DNA from 3 places in the Klebsiella sp. HN106 genome. Region 1 is predicted to be linked to each of the others. Evidence: predicted binding sites of a transcription regulator. Region 1 holds the regulator's gene; each other region holds the start of a gene.
The links. Region 1 encodes PurR, which represses purine synthesis genes. Its sites were predicted from a motif close to CANGCAAACGTTTGCNTG; they were not measured.
Positions count from the first base shown of each region.

Region 1 (3,956 bases):
GATATAACCGCGCCGCCCGCCGCCGCGCCCAGCGCGTTACCAAGATTGAAGGCCCCGATATTAACCGATGAAGACAGCCCCGGCGCCTCATGAGCGACGCGCATCACGCGCATCTGCAAAGGCGGTACCACCGCAAACGTCGCCGCCCCCCAGACAACCATACTTATCGCCGCTCCCACCTGCGACTGAGCCAGCAGCGGGATCGCCAGCATAATGACCATCAGCAGCAGAAGAAAGCCCTTCAGCGTTGCGGTAACGGAACGGTCGGCAAACTTACCGCCGAGATAGTTACCCAGCGAGAAACCGACGCCAATCAGCACCAGCATGGCGGTCACAAACAGCGGTGAAGCGTGGGTGATGGTATGCAGAACCGGGGAGATATAGGTATAAAGCGTGAACATCGCCCCGGCGCCCAACACGGTGGTCAATAGCGCCGACAGCACCTGCGGACGCATCAGCACCGCAAGTTCCTGCTTCACGTCCGGACGTTCGCCGGCGCTGCCCTTCGGTAGCGACAGCCACAGGCCGATCATCGCTACAACGCCCAGCCCCGCCGTTGCCAGAAACGACATTCGCCAGCCGATAGTTTCGCCCAGCCAGGTTGCCGCAGGAACGCCGCCGATATTGGCGATCGTCAGCCCCATAAACATCGTTGCTACCGCGCTGGCCTGCTTATGTTTAGGCACCACGCTCGCCGCCACCACCGAGCCGAGACCGAAGAAGGCGCCGTGGTTGAGGCTGGTAATAATGCGCGACAGCAGCAGCGTAGTGTAATCCGGGGCAATTGAAGAGAGCACATTACCGAGGGTAAAAATGGCCATCAGAAAGATTAGCGCATTTCTGCGCGCGCGGTGGGAGAGCAGCAGGGTCATTAACGGCGCACCGACCATCACGCCGATGGCATAAGCGCTAATGAGCATTCCCGCCGCCGGAATGGACACATCCACGCCTTTAGCAATAACCGGTAATAGTCCCATCGGGGAGAACTCGGTCGTGCCGATACCAAAGGCGCCGATCGCCAGTGCGAGCAGGGGAAAGTTGATTTTCATGCAGGAACTCCATCAGGCCGCCTTCAGCGACGGCATCTTATTCAGAAGTCAAAAGCATGACATCAATCACAGAAAAACAAAAGTAAACGAAATGGCAAAAGATTTTTGCGAAATTGATAATAATAGGCGGGGGGGTAAAGGGAGAGCGGCCCCTCCCTCTCAGTAAAGAATTAGTGCAGTACTGCAGTCAAACCTGCGGCAACAATCAAACCCAGAACAATAATCGTTGTCGTCAGCGAAAACTTTAAATTTGTATCCATCAATTTTTCCCCCTGATTATCCCCACATGAAAAGTGAGCTTGCTCATTTTTACACAGAATAGCGTAAAAATCTTCCGAGATTTAGAGTGATGCACATTTTTGCTCTTCCCCTTTGCCCCAAGATCGGACAAAATCCCACGCTAATTTGAAAGCGTATCGGCCATTGACCCCTTCCTGTCGTTCTGTGTCGTTTTCCCGACGTGATGCCATGATCCATTTTGGCGCCAGGGTGTGTACAGGCAATCGTTTACGTACCGATAAACAGACGATCAGGTCAAGGTCTGGAGTGAGAAGTAATGGCAACTATTAAAGATGTAGCGAAACGCGCAAACGTTTCCACTACAACAGTATCACATGTAATTAACAAAACCCGATTCGTAGCGGAAGAGACGCGCAATGCGGTATGGGCGGCCATTAAGGAGCTGCATTACTCCCCCAGCGCCGTTGCTCGCAGCCTGAAGGTCAATCACACCAAGTCTATTGGTCTGCTGGCGACCAGCAGCGAAGCGGCTTATTTCGCCGAGATTATCGAAGCAGTCGAGAAAAACTGCTTCCAGAAGGGCTATACCCTTATCCTCGGCAACGCCTGGAACGACCCGGAGAAACAGCGCGCCTATCTGTCAATGATGGCGCAGAAGCGCGTTGATGGCCTGCTGGTGATGTGCTCCGAGTATCCGGAATCAGTTTTAAGCATGCTGGAAGAGTATCGCCACATCCCGATGGTGGTCATGGACTGGGGCGAGGCAAAAGCCGACTTTACTGATTCGGTCGTCGATAACGCCTTCGAAGGCGGCTATATTGCCGGACGCTACCTGGTTGAACGCGGCCACCGCGATATCGGCGTGATCCCAGGCCCACTGGAGCGTAACACCGGTGCGGGCCGGCTGGCAGGCTTTATGAAAGCCATGGAAGAAGCGCAGATCGGCGTTCCGGAAAACTGGATTGTCCAGGGCGATTTTGAACCGGAGTCCGGCTATCGCGCCATGCAGCAAATTCTCAACCAGCATCCTCGCCCGACGGCTATTTTCTGCGGCGGCGATATTATGGCCATGGGCGCCATCTGCGCGGCGGATGAAATGGGGCTGCGCGTGCCGCAGGATATTTCGCTGATCGGTTATGATAACGTGCGCAACGCCCGCTACTTCAGCCCGGCGCTGACCACCATCCATCAGCCTAAAGACTCTCTGGGCGAAGCGGCCTTTAATATGCTGCTGGATCGCATCGTCAATAAGCGCGAAGTCTCGCAGTCGATTGAAGTCCATCCGCGTCTGGTCGAGCGCCGCTCTGTGGCCGACGGCCCGTTTGTCGATTACCGCCGTTAACCTTTCCTGCGGCGTCGGTTATTCCGGCGCCCGCAGCCACTCCCGATTCAGCGTTTCGCTATCGCCAAGATAATCCAGCAGCCATAACAGGGCCGGAGAGGCATCGCTTTGCTGCCACGTCAGACAGCAGGCAGCATCCGGGAATGGGTTCTCCAGCTCCAGCGCCGTCCATTCACCGCTATCGAGCCACGGCTTTGCTAAATGCCCGGGCACCATCCCGACGCACAGCCCCGCGGAGAGACAGGTTTCAGAGGCATCCCAGTCCGGCACAACCACCCTCTTCTGGTTATCGAGCAGCCAGGTGGTCCGCTTCGGCAGCGAGCGTGAAGTATCCTCTCTGACCAGCGATGGCCAGTTGCGCAGGACGTCATCGCTTAAAGGTCCCGTCATTTTGGCCAGCGGATGGTGGCTTGCGACGACGCAGTCCCAGCTCAGCATTCCCATATCACGAAAGGCGTAGCGGCCCCCGACCGGAATTGAGCGCGTTGCGCCGATCGCCAGCTCCACGCGACCGTCGGCCAGCGCATCCCAGACGCCGTTGAACACCTCCTGAAAAACAATCAGCTCAACGTCATCAAAGTGACGATAGAAATCAACGATCATCTGCCGCATACGCGTTGGCTTAACGATATTATCCACCGCGATAGAGAGCTGTCCGCGCCAGCCGTTGGCTATCTGCTGACACTGCTGGCGGGTGATCTGCATTTTTTTGATAACAGATCGCCCTTCCTGCAAAAACCAAACGCCGGCAGGGGTTAGCTCGACATCCCGATGGCGGCGTTCAAATAGCGGCACCGCCAGCCACTCTTCCAGCTGACGCACGGTATAGCTGACGGCCGAAGGGACGCGGTGCAATTCCTGCGCAGCGGCGCTAAAGCTGCCGTTGCGGGCGACAGCATCGACAACTTCAAGCGAGTATTCAGACCACATTTTCTGCCTGCAAAATTTTTGAATTCACCTGACAAATATTAGCGTTTCACAAGCCTGAATGCACTCCCTACACTCTGCGCCATCGTACCTGCATCACTAAAAAGAGAATGATATGCAACAACCTGGGAAAGGATTTTTAGTCTGGCTGGCCGGACTCAGCGTTCTGGGCTTTCTGGCCACCGATATGTACCTGCCGGCTTTTGCGGCCATGCAGCAAGATCTGCATACCTCAGCGGCGTCGATCAGCGCCAGCCTGAGTCTGTTTCTCGCGGGCTTTGCGCTGGGCCAGCTTTTCTGGGGGCCCATCTCCGATCGTTACGGCCGTAAACCGGTGCTGTTGAGCGGACTGGCCATCTTTGCCATCGGCTGTCTGGGCATGCTTTGGGTCCGCGATG
Region 1 covers NZ_JBLURD010000001.1:688,028-691,983, forward strand. Annotated here, with positions in the region: gene ACSIPU_RS03250 (MFS transporter) at 1-1,049, opposite strand, end outside; gene ACSIPU_RS03255 (cytochrome bd-I oxidase subunit CydH) at 1,220-1,309, opposite strand; gene purR (HTH-type transcriptional repressor PurR) at 1,606-2,631, shown strand; gene punR (DNA-binding transcriptional activator PunR) at 2,650-3,561, opposite strand; gene punC (purine nucleoside transporter PunC) at 3,674-3,956, shown strand, end outside.

Region 2 (3,956 bases), on a different contig from region 1:
TGCGCAGCCAGGACTGCTGGTTGACGGAGAGCTGGCGTTCGTTAATCAGGAAAATCTGGTTACGCGCCATCTCCAGCAGCAGCTCATTGTATAAACCGTCAAACTCCTGATCGGCCTTGAGCACGCGAGCCTGGATTTTTCCCAGCAGATGGCGAGAGTGTGCGGTACTGCCTTGTTCTTCGCTAATGATGATGCGGCGCTTCAGTTCGGCAAAGCGCACCTTGTAAAATTCATCGAGGTTGTTGGAGTAAATCCCCAAAAAACGCATGCGCTCGATCAGCGGATTGCTTTTGTCCGCCGCTTCCTGAAGTACGCGCTCGTTGAAGGATAACCAGCTGAGTTCTTTTTCGATGTATAGCTTTTCCTGGCCCATTACAGCTCACACTCCGTTTTACTCACAGGACATAGACTATTATGACGAAATTTTCCGCATAGCGATTCACTCTGTCACAACAATATGACAGTAAGAAGAATTATTTCTCCAATATATTTGATTGTTAAACGATTTTAATCAAAAAAAAGCCCCGCGTGGATAAAACGCAGGGCGGGAGGTTACTCTTCGGCAGCGTAGCCTTGCGGCGGTAGCTTCACTTCATCAAGCCAGGCTTCGTTGCCCTCCGCGCGCAGGCGGCCGTCGACAAACCAGCTAATAGCCAGGGGATAGATATCGTGTTCCTGCGCCTGTACGCGGGCGGTAATGTCGTCTTCGGTATCTTCAGCGAAAACCGGCACCTTTGCCTGCAATACCACCGGACCGCCATCCAGCTCATCGGTCACGAAATGCACCGACGTCCCGTGCTCCTCATCGCCATTTTCCAGAGCCTGGCGATGGGTATGCAGCCCCGGATATTTTGGCAGCAGGGAAGGGTGGATATTCAGCATCCGCCCCTGATAGTGGGCGACAAAAGCCGGACTAAGAATACGCATATAGCCGGCCAGTACCACCAGATCCGGCGCATAGGCGTCGATCTCGTGCATCAGCTCGCGATCGAAGGCTTCCCGGTTGGCAAACTGGCTGGCGGCGAGAGCGTGAGCCGGAATATTCGCCGCGCGCGCGCGCTCAAGGCCGAACGCGTCGGCCTTGTTGCTGAAGACTGCACGCAGGGTGCCGTTGATTTTTTTCCGGGCGCAGGCGTCGATAATCGCCTGCAGGTTGCTACCGTTGCCGGAAATCAGCACCACGATGTTTTTCATTCAATGACCACACGCTGTTCGGAATCAGAGGCTTTGATATACCCTATTTTCCACGCGTTTTCACCTTTGTCGTTCAGGAAGGCAATCGCCTTATCCGCCGCGTCTGCCGGCAGCGCGATTACCATGCCGACGCCGCAGTTAAAGGTGCGATACATTTCGTGGCTGCTGACGTTACCCGCGGTTTGCAGCCAGTTGAACACTTCCGGCCACTGCCAGGAAGATTCATCAATGACCGCCTGGGTGTTGTCCGGCAGGACGCGCGGGATATTTTCCCAGAAGCCGCCGCCGGTCAGGTGGGCGATAGCGTGCACGTCTACGTTGGCAATCAGGTCGAGCACGGACTTCACATAAATTCGGGTCGGGGCCAGCAGGTGGTCAGCCAGCGGTTTGCCGTTGAGATCGGTGGTTTGCGGGTCAACGCCGCTGACTTCGATAATTTTGCGTACCAGAGAGTAGCCGTTAGAGTGCGGTCCGCTGGAGGCCAGCGCCACCAGCACATCGCCATCGGCTACTTTGCTGCCGTCGATAATTTCTGACTTTTCTACCACGCCGACGCAGAAACCAGCCACGTCATAATCTTCTCCGTGATACATGCCCGGCATTTCCGCCGTCTCGCCGCCCACCAGCGCGCAGCCTGACTGCAGACAACCTTCGGCAATGCCGCTGATTACGCTAGCCGCAGTATCAACATCCAGTTTGCCGGTCGCGTAGTAATCAAGGAAGAACAGCGGCTCGGCGCCCTGAACCACGAGGTCGTTTACGCACATGGCGACCAGGTCGATACCGATAGTGTCGTGGCGCTTCAGGTCCATCGCCAGACGCAGCTTGGTGCCGACGCCGTCGGTGCCGGAGACCAGAACCGGCTCGCGATACTTCTGCGGCAGCGCGCACAGCGCGCCGAATCCGCCCAGTCCACCCATCACTTCCGGGCGGCGAGTTTTCTTCACCACGCCCTTAATACGGTCGACGAGAGCGTTGCCTGCATCAATATCCACGCCGGCATCTTTATAGCTGAGAGAGGTTTTATCGGTCACTGCGAAGTCTCCACGCGTTTGCGGTAGCAATAAAAAACGGCGCAATTCTAACAGGGAAAGCAAACGTTTGCGAGCCTGCTTTGCAGTCGATGTAAAACGGCCGATAAGTGCGCAAATTTGATACCGTTCACGAAAATGAAACCGGGTACATTCTTCTGCTTGCCAGCGTTCTCAGGAATAATCATCATGCCACTGAAACCGGTTTCTTTCCTGCTGCTACGCGAGATAAACCGAGAATTTGATGGATTCTGGAGGAAAGCTGAGGATGAAAATTGCCGCATTCGATATCGGTGGCACGGCGTTAAAAATGGGGGTAATGACGCGCGAAGGCGAGCTGCTGGATAAAGGAAAGCAGACCCTTATCGACAGCGATGGCGACCAGATCCTGCAGGCGATGCTGACGTGGATCGCCGCTCACCCGGAATGTAAAGGAGTGGCGATCAGCGCTCCCGGCTACGTTAATCCGCACACCGGCTTTATCGAAATGGGCGGCGCCATCCGTAAGTTCGATAACTTCGCTATCAAGGCCTGGCTTGAGCAGCAGGTGGGATTGCCCGTCGCCATTGAAAATGATGCTAACTGCGTGCTGCTGGCCGAGCGCTGGCGGGGTAAAGCCGCCGACATGAGCAACTTCCTGGTCCTGACCATCGGCACCGGCATCGGCGGGGCGATTTTCTGTAATAACCAGTTGGTCCACGGCGCACGTTTCCGCGCCGGCGAATTCGGTTATATGCAAACCGCGCGTCCGGGCACCCGTGATGTGCGGCGCTATTCGATGAACGAAAACTGCACGCTGCGCGTGCTGCGCCATCGCTACGCTGAGCATCTCGGCAAAGCGCTGGATGACGTCACCGGCGAAGAGATTTTTGACCGCTACGATGCGGGCGACGCGACCTGTCGACGGCTGGTCGCTGAATTCTTTAACGGCCTGGGTACCGGGCTTTACAACCTCGTTAACTTATTCGATCCGCAAACGATTTTGATCGGCGGTGGAATTGTGGAACGACCGGGATTTCTGGCGCTGCTGCGCGAGCATCTGGCCTGGTTTGGCATTGCGGAGTATCTCGACACCGTCAGCCACGGCAACGATGCCGGGCTGGTAGGCGCGGTTTACCATTTCAATCAGCAACACCGGTCGCAGAGCGGCGACTGCGCATAGGGAGAGAACATGTCTGGATTTAAAGAAGGTTTTCTGTGGGGCGGTGCGGTAGCGGCGCATCAGCTGGAAGGCGGCTGGAAAGAGGGCGGTAAAGGGGTGAGCGTCGCCGACGTCATGACCGCAGGCGCACACGGCGTACCGCGCGAAATCACGGATGGCGTCCTGCCAGGGAAAAACTATCCCAACCACGAGGCGATTGATTTCTACCATCGTTATAAAGACGACGTTCAGCTGTTTGCCGAAATGGGCTTCAAGTGTTTCCGCACCTCCATTGCCTGGACGAGGATCTTCCCGCAGGGCGATGAGCAAGAACCTAACGAAGCCGGCCTGCAGTTTTACGATGACCTGTTCGACGAGTGCCTGAAGCACGGCATTGAGCCGGTGATTACGCTCTCCCACTTCGAAATGCCGTACCATCTGGTGACGGAGTACGGCGGCTGGCGTAACCGTAAGCTGATTGATTTCTTCGTCCGCTTTGCCCGGGTGGTGTTTACCCGCTACCAGCATAAAGTGAAGTACTGGATGACCTTTAATGAGATCAATAACCAGGCCAATTTCCACGAAGATTT
Region 2 covers NZ_JBLURD010000004.1:110,425-114,380, forward strand. Annotated here, with positions in the region: gene ppk1 (polyphosphate kinase 1) at 1-373, opposite strand, end outside; gene purN (phosphoribosylglycinamide formyltransferase) at 553-1,194, opposite strand; gene purM (phosphoribosylformylglycinamidine cyclo-ligase) at 1,191-2,228, opposite strand; gene bglK (beta-glucoside kinase BglK) at 2,494-3,387, shown strand; gene ACSIPU_RS13170 (6-phospho-beta-glucosidase) at 3,397-3,956, shown strand, end outside.
Region 2: purM (phosphoribosylformylglycinamidine cyclo-ligase) is a predicted target of PurR. The motif match lies at 2,285-2,302, and genes of this name have one in related genera.

Region 3 (3,956 bases), on a different contig from region 1:
GCGCAAGCATTGAAGATACCGTGGCGCTTGCCGACAGCGCGCTGCGTCGGGAGCTGGCGCAAAGTTACCCCGAGCTCTGGCAGCGCATTGTCGCCAGACGATCGTATATCGGCAATCGGCTTGGCATTGCGCTTCCTGAAGAGGTGCTGCCTTTCTCCAGTACCGTCGGCTACCTGCGTCCGTGGCTGCTTAGCCCGGAGCGCGCGCTGGTCTGCGCACCATGCTGACACAATGCTGTCAGTAGGCCTGTCATACACTCCTCCTGAACCCAAACAATGGACAGGAGGAAGTATGAACAACGTCATTAACTGGTTTGAGATCCCGGTTGCCGATATGGATCGTGCCGTGGCGTTTTACGAGCCGGTGATGCAGGTCACGCTGAAACGGGAAAATATGGAGTGTGCCGAAATGGCCGTATTTCCTTATCAGGACCCGGCTCCCGGCGGCGCGCTGGCAAAGTTTGATAGCGTAAAGCCCTCCGATCAGGGATGCATTATCTATCTGCATACCGATAATCTGACGGCCACGCTAGAACGCGTCAACTCTGCGGGCGGAAGCTGCGTTTTTGGCCCCTTTGAGCTGGCGGACGATATCGGCACGATTGCCCTGTTTATCGATAGTGAGGGGAATCGGATTGGTTTGCATCAACCCGCATAAATGAGATAACAAAAATGAGCCGACGCGCCGACCGTCTTTTTCAAATCGTGCAGATCCTGCGGGGGAGGAGATTAACCACCGCCGGATTGTTGGCCGAGCGGCTTGGCGTGTCAGAGCGCACTATTTACCGCGACATTCGCGATCTCTCGCTTTCCGGGGTTCCGGTTGAGGGAGAGGCCGGAAGCGGCTATCGGCTGCTGGCGGGCTATGATCTACCGCCGTTAATGCTGACAACCCAGGAATCGGAAGCGCTGATAGCCGCTATTCGGCTACTGCAAACCTGGGGCGGCGCGTCGCTGTCCCGGGCGCTGGAATCGGCGCAGGAAAAGGTGCTGGCGATATTGCCCGCGGAGAGCCGACGTAAGGCCGAGCAGTCGCGGCTGTTCGCACCGGACTTTGGTTCCCAGGGCTATAGCAAAGATCAGTTTGATTTGGTGCATCGGGCGGTCTCCGCTCAGCAGGCGCTCGCGCTGCGCTATCGTGATGAAGCGGGAAATCAGTCGCAGCGAGAAGTGCTGCCGCTGGGGCTTTTTTTCTGGGGCGAGCGCTGGCTGCTGGTGACCTGGTGCGAGCTGCGTGAGGATTATCGCTGTTTCCGTCTCGACCGCTGTCTGGAGATTTCCGCCACCGGGCGTCATTTCAGCGAACGAGCCGATCGTTCATTGAGTGATTTCTTGCGTAAGGTGAGGTGCGAAGAGCGTTAGCTTTAATTATCCCCGGCGCATTTGCCGGGGATAATCGAGCCGATTAGAAGTTGTAACCGACCACGAAATAACCACCCCAGCCGGTAGAGCGGACGTTAAAGTCGCCGTCGCCGAAGTTCAGTTTCGCGTCATCCGCCCACTGGCCGCCGTTGTGGAAATAACGCGCCACGACGGAGTAGTGCCAGTGATCGTAGTTCAGCGCCAGGATATGGCTGGAAGCGATGGAGTTGCTGGTGCGTGAATGCTTACCGTTCAAATCATAAGAGTTGTCATCGCCCAGATCGGAGCCCCAGTCAAAGTTGGTGAAGCCGATATAGCTCAGTGAACCGCCCCACAGATCGGTCAGGGGCACAAAGTATTTCACTTTGAAACGGTAACCGTCCCATTCGTTCTCGTTAGATGCGCCATAGTTTTGCCACTGATATTTTGCATAGACGTTCAGGGAGAGGCTCATCGGCAGGCCGGTATCGATATCGGTACCCAGACCCATATACCAGGTGCTCTGACGACCGGATTTGTTGCGGCCCATGTCGTAGATATAGTTGTTGGCGAAATACCACTCTTTGAACGGGCCGAAGCTGAGGTCGGTACCGGTCAGTTTATCGATAGAGAAGCGCGGCTCAATTTCCATAAACAGCGGAGAACCGTGGTTCCAGATACCTTTCGCGTCGGTGTTGCCGCCGAAGAATACCGGCGCATCCATATAGCCATAGAAATCAAACCAGTCTTTCTTAGCGAACGCTTCATATTCCAGATAAGTATCGTTACGAATCTGCGGCCCAAAACGAGTGTGGTAGCTGCCCACCACGTTCACACTCTGGTGCCACCAATCAGACAGATATTGCGGTTTGTCGTTTTCTGCCGCGCTGGCAGAGAAAGATGCGGAGAGCGCCAGAGCTGCGCCAGCTGCCAGTAATGTTTTTTTCATAATGATGCCACTGTTTAAATTAAGCCTGAAGGCGTTAAAAGAATCGCCGTAGCGTTTCTAAATATTTCGTATTTCTGTGGCGTCTATTATAGGAATCATTGCTCACAAAAATATGTGTTGTTTCACATAACGAAGACATAGGTAATCGATTGCGTTCACGATTTTATGCATTTCTTGACGAAATGCCACCGAAATTCATAATTCCTGTCAATTTTTAGTGAACCGATCGGGAAATCTGTAAGTGGATTTGCACAGCGGAAAAAAAGCCGGATGTTGAACGCATCCGGCAGACGGCATTACTGCATACTGGCGGGCTGAATATCGTGGATGCGAACGAAGCCAACCTGCTCTGGCGTCACGCCATTCAGGCGCAGCGGAATGTCGACATCGCTCGGCGCCAGGACGCTTGCCGGAGCGCTAATGAGCTGATTTTGTACATTAACCTCCTGGTAGCTATCGGTTGTGCCGCTGATCTGCCCGGAGGCGACCGTCGCGCTAAAGGCCGGCAGCGGATCGTTTGATTCCCCCTGAATGCGCAGGGTGAGGCGGGTACCGTCGCCATCCGGGGCGATATTGAGCAGCGACATGCGCAGGGTACCAATCTGGCTTTTCAGGCGAGCTGGCGTTTTCGCCTCCGGCAGCAGGTATACGCCGCTGTTAGATTTCGCGTTCAGAACGTTTTGCTGAGTAATTTTTACCGTTTGCTGATTGAGCTGGGTCATCTCTTTGCTCAGAGTGCTCACGCTCTGGTTCATCTGGCGAATTTCGCTTTGCTGCGCGCAGGCGCTAAGGGTGAAAATGCTACCCACAATGGCCAGCTTTAAATAACGTCTTGTCATAGTCGAGATTCCGTTAACAGAGGATGCTTAATGGTAGATCGTTCGGCTAAACGCACTATAGATCCTTTGTCTCAAAAGCTCTTTCTTTGTTGTCGGGTCACTTCGCGGTAAACTACCTGTTAGTTTAACTACTTGTCAGGACGCGCTATGCATTGCCCTTTCTGTTTCGCCGTAGATACCAAGGTTATCGACTCACGTCTGGTGGGCGAAGGCTCTTCCGTGCGTCGTCGCCGCCAGTGTCTGGTCTGCAACGAACGCTTTACGACGTTTGAAGTGGCGGAGCTGGTGATGCCGCGAGTCGTAAAAAGCAACGACGTGCGCGAGCCTTTTAATGAGGACAAACTGCGCAGCGGCATGCTTAAAGCACTGGAAAAGCGTCCGGTCAGCTCAGATGACGTCGAAATGGCGCTTAACCACATTAAAACCCACCTGCGCGGAACCGGCGAACGTGAAGTGCCGAGCAAAATGATCGGCAATCTGGTGATGGAACAGCTGAAAAAGCTCGATAAAGTGGCCTATATCCGCTTCGCTTCCGTCTATCGCAGTTTCGAAGATATCAAAGAGTTTGGCGAAGAGATCGCCCGCTTACAGGACTGATCCATGCAGGACGAAATATACATGGCGCGAGCGCTGAAGCTGGCTGCGCGCGGACGCTTCACGACTCACCCAAATCCGAATGTCGGCTGCGTGATTGTCAAAGATGGCGAGATCGTCGGCGAAGGTTTTCACTATCGCGCCGGTGAACCGCACGCGGAGGTGCATGCGCTGCGCATGGCGGGCGAAAAAGCCCAGGGCGCGACGGCGTACGTGACGCTGGAACCCTGCAGC
Region 3 covers NZ_JBLURD010000002.1:840,667-844,622, reverse strand. Annotated here, with positions in the region: gene ACSIPU_RS10545 (M24 family metallopeptidase) at 1-227, shown strand, start outside; gene ACSIPU_RS10540 (VOC family protein) at 292-657, shown strand; gene ACSIPU_RS10535 (helix-turn-helix transcriptional regulator) at 672-1,361, shown strand; gene ACSIPU_RS10530 (nucleoside-specific channel-forming protein Tsx) at 1,405-2,289, opposite strand; gene ACSIPU_RS10525 (DUF3251 domain-containing protein) at 2,586-3,128, opposite strand; gene nrdR (transcriptional regulator NrdR) at 3,276-3,725, shown strand; gene ribD (bifunctional diaminohydroxyphosphoribosylaminopyrimidine deaminase/5-amino-6-(5-phosphoribosylamino)uracil reductase RibD) at 3,729-3,956, shown strand, end outside.
Region 3: ACSIPU_RS10530 (nucleoside-specific channel-forming protein Tsx) is a predicted target of PurR. The motif match lies at 2,428-2,445, and genes of this name have one in related genera.